DNA from 3 places in the Priestia sp. SB1 genome. Region 3 is predicted to be linked to each of the others. Evidence: a T-box and tRNA genes for the amino acid it is inferred to sense, from the RefSeq annotation. Region 3 holds a T-box; the other regions hold tRNA genes.
What was found. A T-box is a leader RNA that pairs with one kind of tRNA and senses whether it is charged. The one in region 3 lies ahead of serS (serine--tRNA ligase), so its partner is inferred to be a tRNA-Ser.
Positions count from the first base shown of each region.

Region 1: it has a tRNA-Ser gene. The T-box ahead of serS (serine--tRNA ligase) is inferred to sense a tRNA for this amino acid. The anticodon was not compared.
Region 2: it has a tRNA-Ser gene. The T-box ahead of serS (serine--tRNA ligase) is inferred to sense a tRNA for this amino acid. The anticodon was not compared.

Region 1 covers NZ_JBBJSS010000002.1:345,914-351,786, forward strand. The annotation lists gene WKH56_RS07115 (hypothetical protein) at 375-1,001, shown strand; tRNA gene WKH56_RS07120 (tRNA-Ile) at 1,432-1,508, shown strand; tRNA gene WKH56_RS07125 (tRNA-Ile) at 2,057-2,133, shown strand; tRNA gene WKH56_RS07130 (tRNA-Ser) at 2,246-2,335, shown strand; tRNA gene WKH56_RS07135 (tRNA-Ser) at 2,773-2,863, shown strand; tRNA gene WKH56_RS07140 (tRNA-Asn) at 3,277-3,351, shown strand; gene WKH56_RS07145 (phosphatidylserine decarboxylase) at 3,923-4,705, shown strand; gene WKH56_RS07150 (hypothetical protein) at 4,843-5,016, shown strand; tRNA gene WKH56_RS07155 (tRNA-Arg) at 5,121-5,194, shown strand; tRNA gene WKH56_RS07160 (tRNA-Asn) at 5,261-5,335, shown strand; gene WKH56_RS07165 (hypothetical protein) at 5,447-5,873, opposite strand, start outside.
Region 2 covers NZ_JBBJSS010000001.1:637,973-643,845, forward strand. The annotation lists gene WKH56_RS03280 (MFS transporter) at 1-877, opposite strand, end outside; gene sodA (superoxide dismutase SodA) at 1,007-1,615, opposite strand; tRNA gene WKH56_RS03290 (tRNA-Ser) at 1,813-1,905, opposite strand; tRNA gene WKH56_RS03295 (tRNA-Ile) at 1,917-1,993, opposite strand; tRNA gene WKH56_RS03300 (tRNA-Asn) at 1,997-2,071, opposite strand; tRNA gene WKH56_RS03305 (tRNA-Met) at 2,112-2,185, opposite strand; tRNA gene WKH56_RS03310 (tRNA-Asn) at 2,187-2,261, opposite strand; gene WKH56_RS03315 (DUF456 domain-containing protein) at 2,324-2,809, opposite strand; gene WKH56_RS03320 (DUF1189 domain-containing protein) at 3,153-3,935, shown strand; gene WKH56_RS03325 (MFS transporter) at 4,087-5,298, opposite strand; gene WKH56_RS03330 (hypothetical protein) at 5,375-5,707, shown strand; gene ispG (flavodoxin-dependent (E)-4-hydroxy-3-methylbut-2-enyl-diphosphate synthase) at 5,859-5,873, shown strand, end outside.
Region 3 covers NZ_JBBJSS010000023.1:1,594-7,466, forward strand. The annotation lists gene guaB (IMP dehydrogenase) at 1-1,020, shown strand, start outside; gene WKH56_RS34530 (serine hydrolase) at 1,171-2,526, shown strand; gene pdxS (pyridoxal 5'-phosphate synthase lyase subunit PdxS) at 2,717-3,604, shown strand; gene pdxT (pyridoxal 5'-phosphate synthase glutaminase subunit PdxT) at 3,626-4,213, shown strand; T-box leader at 4,271-4,483, shown strand; gene serS (serine--tRNA ligase) at 4,536-5,813, shown strand.

The DNA.
Region 1 (5,873 bases), on a different contig from region 3:
AAAATGTGCAATTATTTAAAAAGCATCAAAAACATAAAAGGTATTACAAATAATTCCCATTTTTATTTGTATTTAGAGTGTAAGTGACACAAATGTTTGTTTGCTGTGATAAAAAGCGTCAAATAAGCGTTAAACAAGCCAAAAAAAATTGAAAAAGAGCTAAATATTTAAGTAGATATTTGAAGGGAAAGTGTAGTAAATAAATTTTTTTAATTTATTTTTAAAAATATTGTTTAAAGGGTTGAATCTGAAAATTATAAAAGAACATAATGTAGCACGTTACAAAAGAAATTCTTTAAAAAGATACAGTAATTCTTACTACATACATAAAGAACTAATGGTTCCAGTGTTTATATAAGGGGAGAAACTATCTTATGAAAATGTCTATTCATCGTGCTCTAGCAGAATTAAAAACTCTTAACAAGAGAATCGAACGAGCTACAAGTGGTAAATTTGTTGCTATGCAAATTGGAGAAGAGCCTCCTCGTTCTTACAAAACAGTAGCGGAATTTAATACAGAAGCCGGAGCTTTTTATAGTTCTGCAAAAGATTTAATTTCTAGACGTAATGAAATTAAAGCAAAGGTTATTGCCTCTAATGCCGTAACGAAGGTTAAGGTAGGTAAAGAAGAAATGACAGTAGCAGAAGCTATTGATCGTAAAGATAATGGAGTTAAATACGATAAAGAGCTTTTAAATTCATTGCGCAATCAATTAATTCAAGTAGAACGCCAAATGGAAGTTGAAAGACAACAAATGGAACTAAGACTTGAAAAGCGTATTGAAGCGGATTTAGGTAGTAAAGACCGTAAAGCAAATGCAGCTGAGGTAGAAACTATTACTGAATCGTTCTTAAAACGTTACAAACCAAAAATGGTCGATCCTATTGAAATTAAAAAAAAAATTAAAGAGTTAACAGAGCGTATTGAAGAGTTTGAAATGGAAGTGGATTTCATTTTATCTGAATCAAACACTTCAACATTAATTGAAGTGTTAGGTTAATACATATAGAGAGGGTTTTTGTTAAAGAATAACCCTCTGAAAATTTCTATTGCCGCTTATTCGAAAATCTTTAAATCAAATGCGTTCTTATACTGACGATATAGTATAACTTTACTTACAACTTACATCCTTCAAACAGGAGAAAAAGTATGAGTTGATAACACAACTACTATATTTGGTGTTAAAAGCTTAACTAGTAAAGATCAACGCACATAAGTTTAAGTCTCAAAGTTTTTTAACGTAAAGGCTTAGGTTATAAAGAGGTGAGGGGTCAACATACTATAAATAACGAACATATTATCGTTTATAGTGTGTTGATTTGTCCCAATAAAGTTCGATAAAATCCAAGGTTTAAGGTTTTGTGAGCATTCATTTGCTAGCTCCATTGATTACCTCTTGGCTGAATAGGTGGCAATAATAAATAATATTTGGACCTTTAGCTCAGCTGGTTAGAGCAGACGGCTCATAACCGTCCGGTCACAGGTTCGAATCCTGTAAGGTCCACCAATTACTAAAAAAATTTGAATACAACATAAATGATTTTGTTTAATTACTTGCTGCTTATTCGAAAATCTTTAAACCAAATGCGTCTTATACTAACGACAAAGTATAACCTTACCAATTCATATTTGAATTTTTCAGAAGAAAAATCCGAAAATATGTAGGACATATACCTATATCAAACTGGGTTAAAAGTTGAAATAAAAAAGGTAAGCGATAAAAGAAAAGGGTTTAAAGTTTTTATTAGAAATTAAAGTATAAGTGAAAAAGAAGGAAGATAAACAGTACATATTCGTTTGTATTAACAACAAACCAAACCCCATTTAGATATAGTTGTTTGCTTCCGTAAAGCTTTATCAAATCCAAGGTTTAAGGTCTTGTAAGTGCTCATTTGTGGACTTTATTGATTACCTCTTGGCTGAATAGGCAGCATACCTTTTAAAAGTTTATTAAAAAAATATTTTTAACCTTTTTAAAAAAAAGGGTTGAAAATATAAAAGAGTAAAGTATATAATCCATAAGGTAAAAGTTTTACGATAATGTTTTTTACATACGGACCCTTAGCTCAGCTGGTTAGAGCAGACGGCTCATAACCGTCCGGTCGCAGGTTCGAATCCTGCAGGGTCCACCATATAATACCCAATAGTTCAATAATAAGAACATCTTTTGGATAGTGCGCATACGCCATTAGAAGGGTTGGTTTAATTCCGACAATGGGTGCCAATAATACATTTTAATTTTATGGAGGAATACCCAAGTCTGGCTGAAGGGATCGGTCTTGAAAACCGACAGGGGTGTTAAAGCCCGCGGGGGTTCGAATCCCTCTTCCTCCGTTACAACATATATGTCTGTCAAAGTGAAGTTTAGAAAGCATTGCTTGTCGAAAACCGCTCCTTTGAGGACATTTCTAAACAATATCTTCAATCGTAATTCTTGCAGGATCGTATATTTTTAAAGACTCGAGATTGACACTTTTATATGTATAACGTTCTATATAATGATGTTATCTATATGCATATTAAAAAGAATTCTCTTTCAATAAAATTTTATACCTGTTGTTTGAAGTGTTTAGTGTCCTGGGAAGTGAATAACCTGAACTTTTACGACTCAGGGGGATAAGTGAGACGAGGGTAGTTTAGCCATAGTAGGCATCTACATTCCAAATGAAGTATACAATTCAGGTTTTGTTACTTACTAAGCTCACTTAAATCGGTTGGTGGGAACTGATTTCAACAACAAAGAAATAAACAACATTACTATTCTATACTATGGAGAAGTACTCAAGTGGCTGAAGAGGCGCCCCTGCTAAGGGTGTAGGTCGTGTAAGCGGCGCGAGGGTTCAAATCCCTCCTTCTCCGCCATTATCTATACATATATCTACTCGTACCTTTGAAGGTAGAGATAATTATTTTGCCAATAGTTATATTGCAGGTGCAATTCCTGTCGAGTGGCAAAGTTTGTTAATAACTCTATGAAATCAAGCTATACATTTGACAAAACTAACTGACAACAGGAGAAAAGGAATTCAGCAGCCTTTTCTCCACTCCTAAAAAAGTTGTATTCATCAGGGAATGGTTGTTATATACCATCCAAAAACATTACAAACTCCAACTTGTATGTTCCATCTAGTAATTAGTTTTTCTATACAGAAGACGAGATTTTAGATAAGGTATAGGTCGAGGCATCGCGACCTTTGCCTGATGAATATAAGAAACGTTGTAAGTGATTTGTGGTCAAGCATAGTTGGCTTCTAGTTATTAAAAATTAAATTTATTCCGCAGTAGCTCAGTGGTAGAGCTATCGGCTGTTAACCGATCGGTCGTAGGTTCGAGTCCTACCTGCGGAGCCATTTCTTATTATAGCGAAGCAATAAGTGGTAGTACATTAAGTAATACTATTTAATGGGGTTAAGGTTCAATTCCTTACTTCGCTTAAAACTAAACCGTCTACACCTCCTGCACTGAGGTAGAAAAACGTAGAAGAAAAATAACAACATTTTTAGAAGTAGAGAACGTGCAGATTCTTAGAAAATAAAAATGTTGTATCACTTATATTTAATCCCTCTTTATAGTAATGAGTACATTACACACCGCTATAAAGTGAAATGAGGATGCCGGTTTTTATTAAGTGATTCGTTTCTTATAGAACTCGACACGTAAAAATCTGTGAGAGTTTATAGATTAGTTGTTTATCAATTATAGCTATATGCTCTCTAGGTAGTTACGTATTACAAATAGTAGAAGTTTTAAATTTAATAAAGTTTATTTAAAAAAAGTAATCTTTTAAAGTTTAAAAAGAACGTACATAGATGTAAAAGTTATTACTACCTTAAAAAGAGTTCTTAATTATTAGGAGCTCTTTTTATATGCGTTAAATAATGTATTTAGGTGTTACAAGTGATGTCACGGAGGAAGTAGAAAATGAAAGAAAAAATGTATCAGTCTTTAATTGAATTAACTAACTCATTACCCTTATCAAAATTGTTAATGAAGTTTTCTAGGTCGAAAATTAGTCGTTTTGCAATTCCTTCTTATGTAAAGCACTATGAAATAAACACAGAAGAAATAGAAGGGGATCTTAAGAGTTTTACTTCCTTACATCACTTCTTTACTAGAAGGTTAAAGCCGGAAGCGCGTCATTTTGAATCAGATGAAAAAACTATTATAAGTCCAGTTGATGGAGCTATTGAACAGTTAGGTGACATTAGTCTACAAAACAATATAGTAGTAAAAAACCAAACATATTCAATTAAAGGAATGATCGGGAATGAAAGAACCTTTAATAAATATATTGGTGGGAAATTTATTGTTCTTTATTTGAGCCCAAGTGATTATCATCGCATTCATAGTCCTATAAAAGGTAAGATAGTCAATCAGTATTCTTTAGGGACTGCTTCTTACCCAGTAAATGAGGCTGGACTTTCATTCGGAAAAACACCTTTAACAACAAATCATCGAGTAGTGAGTGAAATGAAGCATACAGAAGGTGGCCACATCGCTATAGTAAAGGTAGGGGCTATGTTTGTTAATTCAATTGAAATTACTCAAGCTTCTAAATTTCTTAGTAAAGGTGAAGAGCTCGCTTACTTTTCATTCGGTTCTACAGTTGTATTATTATTTGAAAAGAATAGCATAGTTTTTCCTGAAGAGTTATACGATAAGCATAAAATAAAAGCAGGGGAAGTACTAGCTTTAAAGAAATAACATAATTTCTGAGAGCCGCTGCTTAATATTTTTTAAGTAGCGGTAGTAATGTTAATTTTAAATTTCAAACAGGGTTTTCAAAACATTTTAAGTAATAACATTATAGAAATGTTTTATAGGTAAATGGAGAGATGAAAATGCCTAAATTAAAGTATTTATTTATACTAGGCTTTATGTTGGCTCTGTTTATGACATTTATATTTAGCGGGATTTATTTAATAGATACTGGCAATGTAATTGGATACTTAATTTTAATTACAGGAACGCTTATTTTTGGGTTCGTAGTTAGAAAAGTAGCCAATTTCAACTAAAAAAAGTTCTAAAAATAATAAAAAACCTCTTAAAAGGGTTGAAGATGAAAAGAGAAACAAAATATAATATTTTTACAAAGGTGAAATGAATTACTTTATAACTTGCGGCTGTAGCTCAGCAGGATAGAGCAACGGCCTTCTAAGCCGTTTGTCGGGGGTTCGAATCCCTCCAGCCGCGTACCCAATTTATATATAAATTTAGAGGAATAATTTCTTTATTTTGTGGTAAGTATAATAATATCGTTCCACAGTAGCTCAGTGGTAGAGCAATCGGCTGTTAACCGATCGGTCGTAGGTTCGAGTCCTACCTGTGGAGCCATTCTATAATAATGATAATTATGTAACGTCGTATAAAAAAGAAGCTTCAAAAAAGAAGCTTCTTTTATTTATGGAAAAAAGCCTGTCCTTAAAAAGGATGGCTCTTTAATTTTTATAGATCGATACCTGATACACTTGTAAGTGGTACTCGTATGTTTGTTACTTTGTCTTGAGTAGAGTTAGAGTTATCAATTGAAGCATAATTTTCGTTGTACTCCTCTTGCTTACTCTCTACATCGCATCCAGGATCTAGATTAAATAGTGAATGCTCATCTTCAATAGCTGTATTCGGTGCTGATTCTGCAGGATTCTCTCCATATACAGTTTCAGAATTTACTTGTGTTACAAACTGTGTATTTGTGACCTGTCCCTCTTCTTTTTGCTTATTAGCCGATTCTTTAAGTGGTTCTTGATTTGGTTTAAGAACTGGCTTTATATTTTCTTTCGCTTCGCCTTGTGGAGAAGGTTGTTCTTGTATTTCCTCTTGCTTTTTCTCTTCATTCTCTATAACAGGAGCAGTTACCTTTTTACGTTGCTGT
Region 2 (5,873 bases), on a different contig from region 3:
AGAGAAGGAGGCCCCCGGTGAAAATAAATCGAAGGCGATTTTTTTGCTTAATAAATCTTGAGGCTACATAGTATCCTACAAACGCCACCGCTGAATTCACCAGTCCATAAGTTCCTAAAGCTAATTCACTTCCCGTCGTAATAAATACCATAACGGATACGACAAAAATGAACGTACCTTCACGCAATCCTTGAAAGAAATGAGCCTGTAATATTCGATTCCAGTCTTTGTTGACTTTTCGTTCAGCCCACACTTCTTTAAATTTGTATACTCCTTCAGCTGCGCGTCTTGTAATAAAAAAACTAAGCACAACGGCACCGACAAACAATAGCAGAGATACACCAAACACAATTTTATACCCAAGTGATTCATACAAAGCGGAAATAACAAAGCCCGCTCCTAAAGGACCAATCATCCCTGCAAAAGAGTTTAAGATCCCTAAAAATCCGTTAAAAAAGTCTCTTGTATCAGGTTCTGTAATTTCAAAAGTTAGCACATTAAAAGCTAGCCAATAAAAGCCATATCCTATACCCAGCAGTCCACCAAGCAATACTAAATACTCGGCTGCGTTAGCTCCACTGACCAATACAGCGATATAAAAAACAGCTAAAAAAGATACGCCTAACCTTAAAACCACAACCCGGTCAATTCGTTTGGCCCATTTACCTGCTAAAATAAACGTAAGGGGCTGAAGCACCACTACCGCTAAATTATAAATAGCGAGATCCGAAAATTCTCCTGATTGTTTCCACAGATAAATGTTAACAAACGAATTGGAAATTGAAATAGCCAAGGCATAAAGACCGCCTATAATTAAAAGCAAAAGTAAATCTTTACTAACTTCTACATCTCCAACTACTTTTTTTAATAAAGGCATATCAAAAAACTCCTTTTCTCTTCTACACCTAGTGTGTGAAAAAGAAAAGGAGATATGTAAAAGAATTGGAAAACAAAAAAGCCAGTAAAGGTAATAATTACTTTACTGGCTTTTAAATACGTCTTCAGCTTATTTTGCAGCGTCGTAACGCTTAGCAACTTCGTCCCATTTTACAACATTAAAGAATGCTGAAATGTAATCTGGACGGCGGTTTTGATAATTTAAGTAGTAAGCGTGCTCCCAAACGTCTAGACCAAGAATTGGCGTTTTGCCTTCCATTAATGGGCTATCTTGGTTTGGTGTGCTTGTTACTTCTAATTCGCCGTTGTTTACAACTAACCAAGCCCAGCCAGAACCGAAGCGAGTTTTAGCTGCATTTGCAAATTCTTCTTTGAATTGATCAAAGCTGCCGAATTTGCTAGCGATAGCGTCTGCTAATTCACCAGTTGGAGCACCGCCGCCGTTAGGGCAAAGGATTGTCCAAAATAATGAGTGGTTCGCATGACCGCCACCGTTATTGCGTACTGCTGTACGGATATCTTCAGGAACAGCATCTAAGTTTGAAATTAACTCTTCAATACTTTTGCTTTCTAAATCCGCTTTGCCTTCAACAGCAGCGTTTAGGTTTGTAACATATGTGTTGTGATGTTTTGTGTGGTGAATATTCATTGTTTCTTTGTCGATATGTGGTTCCAGTGCATCGTATGCATAAGGTAGTTCTGGTAATTTGTAAGCCATGAATAATTCCTCCTTCAAAATATGTAAGCATTTTGGCGCAAAAGCACCATATACGTTTAGATTAGCAAATTTACCCTACTCTTTCAAATAAAAAGTACCTAATCCATGATTTATATTTACCTAATTCCCATTCGCTATTCTTTTAAACATAAAAAAAGCTTCTTTTTCTCAAAAGAAGCTTTGAATAGACAATAGTATGGCGGAGGAAGAGGGATTCGAACCCCCGCGGGCTTTAACACCCCTGTCGGTTTTCAAGACCGATCCCTTCAGCCGGACTTGGGTATTCCTCCAACCCTATAAATGGTGGACCCTGCAGGACTCGAACCTGCGACCGGACGGTTATGAGCCGTCTGCTCTAACCAGCTGAGCTAAGGGTCCACGTGGCTCCACAGGTAGGACTCGAACCTACGACCGATCGGTTAACAGCCGATAGCTCTACCACTGAGCTACTGTGGAACAATATGAATTATGTATGTCACAAACGTAAATTGGAAAATAGCGGCGGAGGGGATCGAACCCCCGACCTCACGGGTATGAACCGTACGCTCTAGCCAGCTGAGCTACACCGCCATGGCTCCACAGGTAGGACTCGAACCTACGACCGATCGGTTAACAGCCGATAGCTCTACCACTGAGCTACTGTGGAACAATATAACATTTACTAGCGACATTAAAAATTTAACATGTTTCTGGCCTAAAGTCAATATATTATTTTAAAACAGCGTATAAAAAATAGGCAATCATCAACAGTTGAATAAATCCTTTCGAGATAGCGCCACTAAAAAAGCCAATAACCGAACCTACTCCAATTTTTACTGCGTTGCTAATTGTGGTCCGATGAACAATCAGTTCTCCTACAATCGCTCCGATAAACGGCCCTAAAATAATTCCAAATCCCGGAATAACAAACGGACCCACAAGCAATCCAACTGTACTTCCCCAAACGCCTGCTTTAGTGCCTCCGAATTTTTTCACACCAATAATATTAGCGATATAGTCTGCTAAAAAAAGTGCGACAACTAACAATCCTTGTATCACCCAAAATAACCAGCTATAGGAGCTAAAATCATAAAATAAACCGTATATAACAAATCCTAGCGCTACAAATAGCACGCTTGGGATGATGGGATAAACCAACCCAACAAACGATACAGCAAAGCTAATGATAACTAATGCCCAACATAAAATAGCCATGCCCGCACCTATCCTTTTTATTATTACTATTTATCATACAATAACCACTCCTATAAAGAAAGACCTTGCACCACGAGACCTTCCTTTATTTTACTTTCAAATATATCTTCAGATAACGATTTTCGAGTGTACCACTGCACTATTAACAGCACAGTCCTCAAACTGCCCGTAATATCCCCCAAAAACAATGACAGCAAAATCTGTACATATAAAGAAATGCTTTTGACAAAACGCTCCATCGCACTATTGTAATTGGTAACGTTTTCTAAAATCTATTGTAAACCTTAAATTTCCGCTATAAAATAAGGTATAATCAGAATTTTCAATAATAGGAGGCTTTACAATGAGCATGCTGAAAAAGATAGCATGGAGTTTTACTTCCTTCAAAAAAATAAGATCGCTTCGCTTTGAGCATACGAATAAAACAATTGGCTTTGTGCTGTTTTTAACATTCATTTCTTTGCTGCCTACATTTTTCTTTATGACTTTGACGATTGTAAACGGCTATCATACCGCGACTACAGATCTCCCGAAATCTGTTTCTTCTTTTTCTATTTCAAATTCACAGCTTACGTCAAGCCAACCTTTCACAAAAAAAGTAAACGGTACCGCTTTTATCTTAGACCCCTCACAGTCTATTGAACGGTTTCATTCCCCTGCTCATGCAATTGGTTTTTTAAAGGATGGAATTTACATCACGACTAATTCACAAACACAAACGTATTCATATGAGTTGCTAAACTGGCATCATAAAGATAAAAATGAACTGTTAAACTTGCTGCACGAACAAAAATTTTCTTTATACATACTTGTCCCTATCGCTATGCTTTTACTGTACGTATTAACATCTGGACTAAACTTCCTTTCTATTACCTGCCTTGCTTATCTTGGAAAACTGATTGGACTCATCACTAAGAAGCAGCTTCCTTTCAAACAGCTATGGGCACTGAGCGCTTATAGTACGGTAGCCTTCACGCTGCTTTATACGCTTTTTGAAGCTTTTTCTTTGTCTCTAGCAACACATAGCTCTCTTTACTGGATAGGAACGTTCTTCATTTACTTATTGCTCGTCACAAGGGTTCCTATGAGAAAAAAGGTAAAACCTAATAAAGCGATTGAAACATAACGAAATGAATCCAATCAACGGCTAGAAGCACCTACATACATAAAATCTATGTTTACCCTGCCAATGAAAAGCTCCGAACGAATTTAATTCTTGATCAAGAATCAAATTTGTTGGGAGCTTCTTCAACTAACATACTTTTGTCCCAGCCTCTTTATTTCTGTACAACTTTTCTTCTCCCCATTGCAGAAGAAAAAATTTTCAACTGATACAAAACCCACAAACCTCCTGCTGCGAGCAAACTAAAGCTATAAATAAACATCAGCCTTTCAGTATGCATCCACACTTCAAAAACAACGGGTCCCAGCGCTACTCCTAAAAATCTCACCGTTCCATAAATGGATACAATAAATCCTCTTTCTTCGTCTGAAGCCGCTGAAGTAATCATCATATTAATACAAGGAAGAACAAATCCTAAGCCGCCAAAGGCGACTGTCAAACAAAACATCAGCACAGGAAGCGTATAAATCACCGTTAATACTCCAAACATTACGAATAAAAGAATCATTCCTACTATCATCAATTTTTTCATGAGCACTACATCTGTTTTGATTCGCTGACCGGTCCAATAAGAAACGAGCGTCATCGCGCCAAGAGGAAATAAAAAAGCGGTTCCTTTGAAAAAACCGTCTATATGATACGTTTCCTCTATTAAAAAAGATAAGTAATATAAAATGCCAAATAATAAAAACAACCCCAGTCCCCCGACAAAGAATAAAGGAAAAAGCGATTTTCTTTTATCATAGACAATCCCAATGGCTCTCTTTAAATACTCTCCAACAGATACTGAATCTGAACCTGTTTTCGCTTCTCTCACATACAAGGCTATACCTACTAAAGCAGCACCTGCCGCTAAAGGATACACAAAAAATGCGGCATACCATACAACGAGTGCCGCCGTTGCTCCAATTATAGGTGCAACCACTTTTCCAGCTCCATTATATACTTCTAAAATCCCAAGGACTTTTGCTCTTTTTTCCCCTGTAAATACATCTCCAGTTAATGCCATTGCCAACGTTGTAGTACCAGCAGCGCCAATCCCTTGAATCACTCTTCCAGCCATCAACACAGCAAAGCTTCCAGAAGAGACCAAAGCGCTACTAGCAGCGACAAGGCTACCGATTATCATCACGATGAGGGAATACATAATTAATTTTTTACGTCCATATCGATCTGATAAAATTCCTACCGCAGGAATACACAATGCAGCCGGAATCGAAAATACACTCAGTATCAAACTGGTTTGGACTCCACTTAAGTGAAGTGACTTTTGAATGCTTGGCAGCAGAGGAATGAGCATGGAATTTCCCAGCACCATGATGAAAGGCAATAAGCCTAATGAAACAATCATTAATTTTTCTTTCAATTTTCGTTCTCCAATCATATTTAAGTAAGACAAGCATAGGCTTTACACATAAGCAAAAGAATGAAGGAGGAGCGTAATGAAAAAGCTATGTGCATTAGCCGCTTTCGCTTTTATCGGATATATTTGTCACTACGACATTAAATACGGTACCATTCCTACTGCGACTGAAGCAGTTCAAGTCAGCAAAGCGCAGCCTGCAGAAACAAAAGCCGCCAGCTCTTCTTCCACCTATACAAAAATAAAAATTAAGCCAGGCGATACAGTTTTGTCCGTCATTGAAGAGCTTACAAAAAAATCGATACCGGTTTCTATGAACCAAATGATTAAAGACTTTAAGAAGTTAAATAACGGTACAGCGCCTGAAGATATTCAAATTGGAAAAACGTATAAGTTCCCTATTTACAAGTAATGACAGCATTCTTCTTGTCAAGATGGGATAGTCATTGTTAAAATAGCTAAGGTAGTACTTTCTACTAGTTATTTTGTTCATAAAGAGTTATTCTATTAATGAATTCAAATTCTTGATTTCATTTTGAAGGAGAGATTATCACGTGAGTGAAATTATACATCGTACA
Region 3 (5,873 bases):
TCAATGCAAATTGCTGATGTAATGACAAAAGAAGAATTAGTTACTGCTCCAGTAGGAACGACTTTAGAAGAAGCAGAGAAAATTCTACAGCAATACAAAATTGAAAAGTTACCTCTTGTAGATGACAATGGCGTATTAAAAGGCCTTATCACAATTAAAGACATTGAAAAAGTAATTGAGTTTCCAAATGCAGCTAAAGATCAACAAGGTCGATTATTAGTTGGAGCAGCTGTTGGCGTAACAGCTGATTCAAATGTTCGTATCGAAAAATTAGTACAAGCTGGCGTTGATGTTATCGTTATTGATACAGCGCATGGACATTCACAAGGCGTTTTAGATACAGTGCGCAGCATTCGCGAGGCATATCCAGAATTAAATATTATTGCTGGTAACGTAGCAACGGCTGAAGGTACAAAAGCATTAATTGAAGCCGGAGCAAACGTAGTAAAAGTAGGAATTGGACCTGGTTCAATTTGTACAACTCGTGTTGTCGCTGGTGTAGGCGTTCCACAAATTACGGCAGTATATGACTGTGCAACTGAAGCTCGTAAGCACGGGGTAGCTATTATTGCAGATGGCGGTATTAAGTACTCTGGAGATATCGTAAAAGCACTTGCAGCTGGTGGACATACAGTAATGCTAGGAAGCCTTCTAGCAGGAACGACAGAAAGCCCTGGCGAAACAGAAATCTACCAAGGAAGACGCTTTAAAGTGTATCGTGGAATGGGCTCTGTGGGAGCTATGGAAAAAGGAAGTAAAGATCGATACTTCCAAGAAGATAATAAAAAATTAGTTCCAGAAGGTATCGAAGGCCGTTTGCCTTACAAAGGACCTGTAGCAGATACTTTATATCAAATGATTGGTGGTTTACGCGCAGGAATGGGTTACTGTGGTTCAGCTAACTTAGAAGCGTTACGTGAACAGGCACAATTCATCCGTATGACTGGAGCAGGCTTAAGAGAAAGTCACCCACATGATGTACAAATTACAAAAGAATCTCCTAACTATTCTATGAGATAATCATGAATGTGTAAAAAACACGTTTCCTTAATAGGGAAACGTGTTTTTTATGTCATTAATCATGAATGTAACAGTACTTCTTTATCTATTTTTTTAAATTTTAGTATGATAAAATTACATTTATGTGAGTTTACGTTTGGAGGGTATAGAGTGAGAAACGCAGTACAGAAACAATTAATTTGTGTCATTGCTGTTATGTTAATGGCCAGCGTATTTTTTGTCTCTACACAAGCATCAGCTGCTTCTAAAACAGATGATATTGGCGTTGAAGCAGACGCAGCCATTTTAGTAGAGGCAAGTACGGGGAAAGTGCTATACGGGAAAAATACGGATGCTTTATTAGGTATTGCAAGCATGACAAAAATGATGACGGAATACCTAGTATTAGAATCCATAAAAGATAAGAAATTATCTTGGGATCAACGTGTGCCAATTAGTAAATATGCAGCTAAAATTTCTCAGGATTATGGATTATCAAATGTACCATTAATCGAAAACCAAAAATATACGGTAAAAGAATTATATGATGCCATGGCTATTTATTCAGCTAATGGAGCAGCCATTGCTTTAGCTGAAGCTGTCAGTGGTTCTGAAGAAGGTTTCATTAAGTTAATGAATGAAACAACAAAAAAATTAAATATGGGTGAATCAAAATTTGTCAATTCTACAGGTCTTTCTAATTCCTTGTTAAAAGGGATGTATCCAAAAGGAACAAAGGAAGAAGATGAGAACCTCCTATCTGCTCGGGCAGTTGCTACTCTTGCTTATCACTTGATTCATGATTATCCAGAATCTTTGGAAGTAGCCAAAACTCCTTCCAAGATGTTTAGACAAGGGCAACAAGGTGAAACAAAAATGAACAATTGGAATAAGATGCTCCCTGGTTTTTCAGCTGCATACAGCGGCGTAGACGGCTTAAAAACTGGTCATACAGATTTTGCAGGTCAATGTTTCACTGGAACTGCAGAGCGTAACGGGGTAAGATACATAACAGTTGTAATGAATGCCAAGGAAAACGGTAAGTCTACAGAAGCTGCTCGTTTTTCTCAAACGAAAAAGATATTGGATTATGCTTTTAGTCATTTTCAGTTAAAAGAAGTAGTGCCTGCTAACGGCGAGATTAAAGGGCATGAAACAATTGATGTTGCTAAAGGAAAATCAAAAGAAGCTTCCGTTTCTCCAAAGAATTCGGTAAAAATTATTACCGAAAAAGGTCAAAAAGATCATACTAAAATCAACTTTAAGTTAAACGATAAAGTTATGAACGATCAAAAAGTTGTTGCTCCTATTAAAAAAGGAGAAACAGTTGCTTATGTAAGTGCAACAAACAGCAATCTTAAAGATCTAGGCTATGTAGGAGGCCAAACTACAGATAGCATGACGCCGGTCGTGACAAACGAATCTGTTGAAAAAGCTGGATGGTTCTCTCTCGCTATTCGCAGTATTGGTAACTTCTTCAGCGATATTTGGATGAATGCTGCAAATACAGTGAATAACTGGTTTTAATGATAACTCAAGAGAAAGAAGAGATACTACAAGGGAGTATCTCTTTTTTTTATTTTTAGATTTGTTTGTATATAATCTATAAATTAGATAGGAATTTTCCGAAAAATACGGTAAAATAGACACTAAGTTTTGAATTTTGTATATACACTAAAAATTATTGTGAAACACTTGATACAGGAGGAAGACAAACATGAATAACATTACAGGTACTGATCGTGTAAAACGAGGAATGGCGGAAATGCAAAAAGGTGGCGTTATCATGGACGTGATCAACGCAGAGCAAGCAAAAATTGCAGAAGCAGCAGGCGCTGTTGCCGTTATGGCATTAGAGCGTGTTCCAGCTGATATCCGTGCAGCAGGCGGCGTGTCTCGTATGGCAGACCCAACAATTGTTGAAGAAGTGATGAATGCTGTGTCCATTCCAGTTATGGCAAAAGCTCGTATTGGCCATATTGTTGAAGCACGCGTGCTAGAAGCGATGGGTGTAGACTACATCGATGAAAGTGAAGTGTTGACTCCAGCTGATGAGGAGTTTCATTTAAATAAAAATACATTTACGGTTCCATTTGTGTGCGGTTGTCGTGATCTTGGTGAAGCATCCCGCCGTATTGCTGAAGGAGCTGCAATGCTTCGTACAAAAGGCGAACCAGGGACAGGAAACATCGTGGAAGCAGTGCGTCATATGCGCCAAGTAAACGCTCAAGTACGTAAAGTTGTGGGCATGGACGAAGATGAGTTAATGACAGAGGCAAAACTATTAGGCGCGCCTTATGAGTTATTACTGCAAATTAAACGTGAAGGTCGCCTACCGGTTGTAAACTTTGCAGCGGGCGGTGTAGCAACACCAGCAGACGCAGCGTTAATGATGCAGCTTGGAGCAGACGGTGTGTTCGTTGGTTCAGGAATCTTTAAATCCGACAACCCTGAAAAATTTGCTCGAGCAATCGTTGAGGCAACAACGCATTATCAAGATTATGAACTCATTGCAAACTTGTCAAAAGGATTAGGAAGCGCAATGAAAGGGATTGAAATTTCATCATTATTACCAGAAAACCGCATGCAAGAGCGTGGATGGTAATTTAAAGGGAGTTTTGACAAAATGGTAAAAGTAGGCGTGTTAGGATTACAAGGTGCCTTTCGCGAGCATGCACAAGCATTAGAAGCAGCAGGCGCTGAAGCCATTATCATTAAAAAAGTTGAACAGCTAGACGAAATAGATGGTTTAATCCTACCGGGCGGCGAAAGCACAGCGATGCGTCGTCTGATTGACAAGTATGACTTTATGGAACCTCTTCGCCAGTTTGCACAAGCAGGTAAACCGGTGTTTGGTACGTGTGCGGGTTTAATTTTACTTGCAGGACAAGTTGTTGACCGTGAAGAGCCCCATTTAGGTGTTATGGATATTACGGTAGCTCGAAATTCATTTGGGCGCCAACGAGATAGCTTTGAAGCTGCTCTAAATATTAAAGATATTGGTGAAGATTTTATAGGCGTATTTATCCGTGCTCCGCATATTGTAGAAGTAGGAGAAAACGTTGAAGTCTTGGCAATGCATAACGACCGAATTGTTGCAGCAAGACAAGGTCAATTCTTGGGATGTTCGTTTCATCCAGAATTAACAGATGATGCTCGCATGGCTCAGTATTTTGTAGCAATGGTTGAAGAAGCTTCGAAAAAACCTGTATAAATGAATTGCATCTTGTAAAGACTTGTAGTACATTATGATTAATAAAAATGATATTGGTATAAAGCGTTGATAGGAAATAGTAATAAGATTTTTGATTTCAAGAGAGTCGATGGCTGGTGTGAATCGATAATCAATTCTTATGAATCCGTCCTGGAGCAAGCTGTCGAAAAAGTAGTAGGCAGTTTCGGTTCATCCGTTATCTGGTTTAAGAGGAAGGCTTATTTTAGCTTTCAATTAGGGTGGCAACGCGGGTAAACTCTCGTCCCTTTCATAGGGATGAGAGTTTTTATTTTGCCCTTTTATACTAAAGGAGGTACTCAGTATGTTAGATTTAAAATTTTTACGTGCTAATTTTAATGAAGTAAAAGAAAAGCTCAAGTTTCGTGGTGAGGACTTAACGGACTTAGGTCGCTTTGAAGAGTTAGATGCAAAACGCCGTGAGCTAATTGCTCAAACAGAAGAGTTAAAAAGCAAGCGAAATGAAGTATCACAGCAAATTGCACAATTGAAACGTGAAAAACAAGATGCTGATCATTTAATCGTCGAAATGCGTGAAGTAGGAGACCGCGTAAAGCAATTAGATGAAGAGCTTCGCAGCGTTGAAGAAGAATTAGAGCTATTGCTGCTTTCAATTCCTAACGTTCCACATGAAAGTACGCCTGTAGGTGAAACTGAAGATGATAACGTAGAAATTCGCAAATGGGGAGAAATTAAACAATTTGATTTTGAACCAAAACCGCATTGGGATTTAGGAACAGATTTAAATATTTTAGATTTTGAAAGAGCTTCGAAAGTAACGGGAAGCCGCTTTGTATTTTATAAAGGGTTAGGTGCAAGATTAGAACGTGCTCTTATTAACTTTATGATGGATTTACATATGGATGAGCATGGTTATGAAGAAATCCTTCCTCCATATATGGTGAATCGTACAAGTATGACAGGAACAGGGCAGCTTCCTAAATTTGAAGAAGATGCATTTAAAATTAAAGAAGAAGATTATTTCTTAATTCCTACAGCTGAAGTACCAGTTACAAATTTACATCGTGATGAAATTTTAAGCGGAGATCAGCTTCCAATTGCTTATACAGCGTATAGTGCTTGCTTCCGCTCAGAAGCAGGCTCTGCAGGAAGAGATACACGTGGGCTTATTCGCCAGCATCAGTTTAATAAAGTAGAACTTGTTCGCTTTGTTAAGCCAGAAGATTCTTATGATGAATTAGAAAAATTAACGGGCCATGCTGAAAAGGTTCTTCAACTATTAGGTTTACCTTACCGAGTTCTAAGCATGTGTACAGCTGACTTAGGTTTCACAGCAGCCAAAAAGTATGATATTGAAGTTTGGATTCCAAGTTATGAAACGTATCGTGAAATTTCTTCTTGTTCAAACTTTGAAAGCTTCCAAGCTCGCCGTGCTAATATTCGCTTCCGCCGTGATACAAAAGCAAAACCAGAACATGTTCATACACTAAATGGTTCTGGCTTAGCAATTGGCCGTACGGTAGCTGCAATTTTAGAAAACTACCAGCAGGAAGATGGATCAATTCAAATTCCAGAAGTGCTGCGTCCATATATGGGAAATAAAGAAGTTATTTCTAAATAAAAGTAGAAGATGTTCATTAAATTAATTTTTAATGAACATCTTTTTTAAAAAAATTAATAA